Regions from separate parts of the Clostridium sp. TJA038 genome, predicted to be linked through region 2. Evidence: predicted binding sites of a transcription regulator. Region 2 holds the regulator's gene; the other holds the start of a gene.

Region 1 (3,440 bases), on a different contig from region 2:
TAATATTAGGTTTACTTAAAAATTATATTAGAATTTTTATCTACAATATTCCAAATAGTATTTCCTCTAGATAAATAAATTATTTCTCCATTTTGGTTTTTTAATATGGTTTTACTTTCAGGAGATTTTTTCTCCCAAGTTATATTTTCAACTCTTCCATTAGAAATAACATATCCCTTTCCACTTCCATTTAAGTTTACATTTATATGTATATTATCTTTTTGAAGAGACATATCTGTTATTTGTATTACAATATTTTTAAATTTTAGTGGGGCATTGTTATTTTTATCTATTGATAATTCTTCATCCATATATTTTTCGTAAAAGCCATCTACATATTTATAAGAGGTTTTATAGTAATCACTTAAATTTAATATAATTTCAGAAGCGTATTTAGAAGAAGTTAAAAGTGCATTATCTTTGAATTTTAATAAGTTATCTTTGGAGTAATTAAGGTTTTTATTTAGAATAAATTTTCTTATGTTATCAGAGGAAGTGTATAGGTTATGGGGAGCTTTTCTAGTTTTATCTCTCCAAAAAGCAGAGCCATTTTTGATTTCGTTTATGCTATTTAAGGATTCGTTTTTTGATATTTCATCTAATGCTTCAAAACTACCTCCACAATGAGCAAAAGGAAGATTATATTCTTTAGCAATTTCTAAAAAATAAGGTCTAACACTTCTTACAGGACCTATGACTTTAGGAGAATTTTCAAAAAATATTGCTAAAAATCTAGGTATTCCTGCTTCTGCCATTGTTTCATATATAATATCTGCTTCAGATAAACCACTTTGAGGTCTTGATTCTTTAGAATTTTCAACTATACACATAAAGGGTATTTCATTTAATTGTGATTCTTTTAAGATATTTCCTGTGTAGGGGTTAAAGGTTTTTAGAGATACTTCGTTTTCGTAATTAATATCTTCAATAGAATTTTTATTTGTTAAGAGTTTTGGGTTTAGATTTTTCAAAGCCTCTGTATTTTTATAGACTTTTGTAGGCATAATTAAATTTCCAAAAACTATACCAAAAATTATACTAAGTATTATTTCTGATACAATAATTAAGGTCTTTTTCATGTATAATCCTCCATTTCATTATTTTTCATAAATTTATTATGTTACATAATATGGAATATTATTCATCTTATGGGCATGAAAATAATAACATTTTGTTAATGTCAACTAAAGAAAAAATGAATATATGCTAAGAAAAAGAAGGAAAGAGGGAGATAACAAGTATTATTTTTGTTATAAGTATCTTTTGAAATTAGCATAAGTATTAATAGTAGAGTATAATTGTTCAAGTACAAGATATAGTGGAGTGGAGGAATTGAAAATGCTACATGTTGTGAAAAGGGACGGTAGAGAATCAAGATTTAATGCGGATAAAATAGCAAATGCAATAAAGAGAGCAGCTAATGAGGTTGGTATTGCAGTAAGGGAAAGCCAAGTTTTAGATACTATACAAAAGGTAATTAATTATATTGAGATGTCAGGAAAAACAAAGGTAACTGTTGAGGAAATTCAAGTTTTAGTAGAAAAGGCTTTAGTGGATAATGGTTTTAACCAAGTAGCAACAGCATATAAGGCATATAGAACTGAAAGAACCAAGGTTAGAGAGATAAAATCAGATTTAATGAAAGCTATAAGTAAAATCGGAGTAGAAACAGATAGAGATAATGCAAATGTAGGAAATAACTTCTCATCAAAACTTTTAAGAATAGCTTCTGAGTCTAACAAATGGTATAACTTAGCTACTATGCCTAAGGAATTAGCAAAGGCTCATGAAAATGGAGATGTGTATTATCATGATTTAGATAGTTATAATTTAACTACTAATTGCTTACACATACCAACAGGAGAGCTTTTACAAAGTGGATTTAATACAGGATACGGAACTATTAATGCACCAAGAAGAATAGAAACAGCAGCTGAATTATCATGTATTTTATTACAATCAACTCAAAATGATATGTTTGGAGGACAATCACATCCAGACTTTGATAATGATATGAGTGTTTTTGTAGAACCTACAAGACAAGAAATAAAAGAAGAATATATAGCTTTAGGTTTAGAAGGCTCTAAGTTAGATGAACTAGTAGAGAAAAAGTTAAGAGAGAGAATACATCAAGCAATGCAAGGAGTTGTGTATAATTTAAATACTATGCACTCAAGAGCAGGTTCACAGGTTCCTTTTAGTTCATTAAACTTAGGTATTCCTTATAATAAAGATGCTGCCTTAGTTTGTGAAATATTTTTACTTGAATATGAAAAAGGATTAGGTAAAGGAGAACAACCAATTTTCCCTAATATAATATTTAGAGTAAAAGAAGGTGTAAATAGAGAAGTAGAGGATCCATATTTTTATTTATATAAATTAGCTTGTAGAGTAGCAGCTAAAAGAATGAATCCAACTTTCATGAATATCGATGCGGACTTTAATAAAGAATTTTATGATAAAGGATATATGCCAGCTACTATGGGATGTAGAACTTATCTTATGAAAAATGTTAATGGAGAGCCAGGTTGTAAGGGTAGAGGTAATATTGCTCCTACTACTATAAATCTTCCTAGACTTGGAATATTAGCAAAGAGAGATATTGATAAATTTTTTGAATTATTAGATGATAGATTAAGAATAGTTAAAGAATCTTTAATGCATAGATATGGTGTTCTTAAAAATTTAAAGGTTAAAGACTTACCTTTTGTTGCAGGGCAAGGGCTTATGAGAGGTTCTGAAAACTTAGGACCAGATGATTCAATAGAACCAATTTTAAAACAAGGTACTTGGGGAATTGGATTTATAGGTCTTGCAGAAACTTTAATAGCATTAACAGGCAAGCATCATGGTGAAGATGAATTTTCAAGAGAGCTAGGAATAAAAATAGTTGAAAGAATAAGAGAATACTGCGACATTTTAACTGATGAAACTAAACTAAATTGGAGTTGCTATGCAACACCAGCTGAAGGGTTATCAGGTAAATTTATAAAACAAGATAAGAAAGCTTTTGGAATAATTAGCGGTGTAACAGATAAAGATTACTATACAAATAGTTATCATGTTCCTGTATATTGTCCTATATCAATAAAAAATAAAATTGATATAGAAGCACCTTATCATAAATTATGTAATGGTGGACATATAAGTTATATAGAAGTTGATGATTGTCCAAATGAAGAAACTATAATGAAAATAATAAATTATGCTTATAAAGAAACTAATATAAGTTATATGGGAATTAATTTTCATATAAGATATTGTAAAAATTGTGGAACATACCTTCACAATAATGAATGTAAGTGTAATAAGTGTGGAAGCCAAGATATACAAGGAATATCAAGAGTTACAGGATATTTAAGTCTTGATGAAAGATTTGGCCCTGGAAAATATGAGGAAAGAGAAGAAAGACGTTCTCATTTAGAAGGGAATAAAAAGGC
Region 2 (3,440 bases):
TATTTTTACTGTTAAAAGTAAAGATACAATTAAAGATAAAATAACCCCAATTAATAAATAATTACTATTTACTCCATCTAATATTTTGGCATTTTTAACAGCTATTGAAGTTCTAACAATAGAACCATCTCTTAATCGTAATGCACTATATATCATATTTTGATGAAGGTCATCACTATATCTTACACTACTTCCAGAACCACTTTTCATAGCTTCTTCTATTTCTTTCTTTTTTAAATAATTATCATCTTTAGGACTACCTTTCTTATAAGTATCAAAAATAACCTTTCCCTCTTTACTTATATAAGTGATTCTTATATTTTTCATATCACTATTTGAAGCTATCTGTTGCAATTCACTTTTAATGTTTTTATTATTATTCTCAAGTAAAAGTGCAATAACATTGTTATATTCATTTAAAATATTTTTAGAACCTTCTAAATACTTATGATTAGAAATTACTAAATAAACTGAGGTCATTACAGCTAAAAAGAAAGTTATGATTAAAGTAGTAAAAATAATAATTCTTTTTTTCATCTAAAGAACCACCTTACTTTATAAATAAGAAAGAAAATAATCTTCCTGCTTGTTCATTCTTTTCTCTATAGCTATGCATTTTAAAATTCTTATCGCAATAAGTACATATATCTAAGGAATTTATATTACTCTTTTTTACAAATCCTTCCAATTGAACTTCTATACACTTTTTAAGATTTAATTTTCTATTTAAAGCTACCTCTTCTCCAAATTTTTCTCTAAACTTATCTGCTAATTCAAGACTTACCTCATAACAACATTCCATTACATGGGGTCCTATTAAAAGTTTAATATTATTACATTCATACTCTTCTTTCATATATTCACAAGTTTTTTTAGCTATTTCATTATAAGTTCCCTTCCATCCACTATGAATAGCTGCTATAACATTTTTTTCTTTATCATAGGCTATTAAAGGAAGACAATCTGCTGTAAACACCCCTATAATAGTATTTTTTTCCTTTGTAACAATAGCATCACAATCTACATCACCTTTAAAATCTTTTAAAGTTGCATCTATAAACTTATCACTATGAATTTGATTTACGTAAACAACCTTCTTTACATTAAATATATCCTTTAAATCTTCTAAATTCTTTTTCCCTTCTTTATCTTCTTTTTTATAATTAATATTATTTAAAGCAGTAGAAAATCTAACTTCTATATCTCCATCCTTAAAAAATATAAATTCTTTATTACTAATTAATTCTCTTTTCATATTTTCACCTCAACAAAATTATATCAAAGTTTATTTTACCATATTATCACATTTATAATATTTATTAAATTAAAAGCAAGTTAAATTATTTAAACAAAGGGCTACTTTAAAGAATTTTCTTTAAAGTAGCCCTTAAATTATTTCATTAAACTTTTTATTTCTTCCATAAAGGTATTAATATCTTTAAATTGTCTATATACAGAAGCAAATCTTACATATGAAACTTCGTCTATTTCCTTAAGCCTCTCCATTATCATTTCACCTATGTAATTAGACTTTATTTCTACCATCATTTTATTACTTATGTTTCGCTCAATATCTAATGCAATTTCTTCTATTTGAGCTCTAGAAACTGGCCTTTTTTGACAGGCTTTTATTAACCCACTTATAATTTTTTCTTTATTAAAACTCTCTCTACTTAAATCTTTTTTTATAACAAGAATAGGAATATCTTCTACCTTTTCATAAGTTGTGTATCTTTTAGAACATTTTAAACATTCTCTTCTTCTTCTAATTGCATTGTAATCTTCTGCAGATCTAGAATCCACAACTTTACTTTCTTCATAAGAACAGTAAGGACATCTCATTTTAAAATCCACGCCTTTCTCTAAGTTGTAATAATATTATACCCTCTTTTTATTCTAATTTCTATATATATTTTTGAACATCTAGTATATTTTTCCCTTTTGAATCTATAAGTATAACATCAACTCCAACCTTATAAACATCAGACCATTCTATTTCTATATCCTCTGACTTGCTAAAAAAAGATGTTTTTTCTCCTGGAATTATAATGGATAATATTCTACTATCATCACAATCTATTTTAATATCTGATATTAAACCTAATTTCTTTCCTTCACTTAAATCTATAACTTCCATAGCTCTTAAATTATTCAATGAAAATAAATTTTCTTCCATTAAAAACTCCTCCTAAAAATTAATTCCTATAATTAATTTATATGTTTTAAATTTACTTTTATTAATTAATAAACATAAAATTTCTTTAAAATAAAAAATAGAGCTCAAAACTTTGAGCTCTATACATACTTCCTCATATGCTTTAATGCTATTTTTTCCAACCTTGAAACTTGTGCTTGAGATATTCCAATCTCTTCTGCTACTTCCATTTGAGTTCTTCCATTAAAAAACCTTAAATTTAATATAAGTTTTTCTCTATCATTTAACTTTTTCATGGCTTCTTTTATAGATATATTCTCAAGCCAACTGTCATCTTGATTTTTTGAATCACTTATTTGATCCATTACATATATAGCGTCACCACCATCATGATAAATAGGTTCAAACAATGAAACAGGATCTTGAATTGCATCTAAAGCAAAAACAACATCCTCCCTAGGAATTTTAAGCTCCTTTGCTATTTGAGATACAGTAGGCTCTTTATTATTTTCATTTACTAGCTTATCCCTTACAAGCAAAGCTTTATAAGCTATATCTCTTAATGACCTACTTACTCTTATGGTATTGTTATCTCTTAAATACCTTCTTATTTCCCCTATTATCATAGGAACAGCATAAGTTGAAAATTTAACATTTTGTGATAAATCAAAGTTATCTATAGATTTCATAAGGCCTATACAACCAACTTGAAACAAATCATCTACATTTTCGCCTCTATTATTAAATCTTTGAATTACGCTAAGTACTAGTCTCAGATTCCCCTTAATAAATTTCTCTCTAGCACCTTTATCGCCTTTTTGCATTTGTAGTAATAATTCTTTCATTTCTTTTTCTTTTAAAACTGGTAATTTAGCCGTATTGACTCCACATATTTCTACTTTATTTATCATCATAATTGAAATCAACCCCTTTGAAGTAATTCCCTTCCGCATTTTAATTATTACCTTTAGAGGTTAATTTTATACTATTAAATCATCTTGTTAATTTCTTTCTTTAACCTTTTTATTATTTTTTTCTCTAATCTTGAGATATAAGATTGAGAAATTCCTAGCATATCAGCAACTTCTTTTTGAGTTTTTTCTTTATATCCACATAGTCCAAATCTTAATTCAACAATTTCCTTTTCCCTATTTGAAAGATTTTTCATAGCTGTAAAAAGTAATTCTTTATCAACTTCATCTTCTATTAAATTATAAACAGTATCTTCCTCTGTCCCTAATATATCTGAAAGTAAAAGTTCATTTCCATCCCAATCTATATTTAA

What was found. The regulator NrdR, encoded in region 2, represses ribonucleotide reductase genes. The targets are predictions, from matches to a motif close to CACNANATNTNGTG.
Region 1: a site for NrdR is predicted at 1,308-1,321, ahead of AC4FQV_RS09450 (anaerobic ribonucleoside triphosphate reductase). Genes of this name have one in related genera too.

What each region holds. Positions count from the first base shown of each region.
Region 1 covers NZ_JBZEFA010000005.1:88,246-91,685, forward strand. The annotation lists gene AC4FQV_RS09445 (DUF3048 domain-containing protein) at 12-1,079, opposite strand; gene AC4FQV_RS09450 (anaerobic ribonucleoside triphosphate reductase) at 1,339-3,440, shown strand, end outside.
Region 2 covers NZ_JBZEFA010000001.1:466,595-470,034, reverse strand. The annotation lists gene AC4FQV_RS02255 (HAMP domain-containing sensor histidine kinase) at 1-537, opposite strand, end outside; gene pgeF (peptidoglycan editing factor PgeF) at 551-1,255, opposite strand; gene nrdR (transcriptional regulator NrdR) at 1,393-1,842, opposite strand; gene AC4FQV_RS02240 (YlmC/YmxH family sporulation protein) at 1,904-2,176, opposite strand; gene sigG (RNA polymerase sporulation sigma factor SigG) at 2,296-3,069, opposite strand; gene sigE (RNA polymerase sporulation sigma factor SigE) at 3,144-3,440, opposite strand, start outside.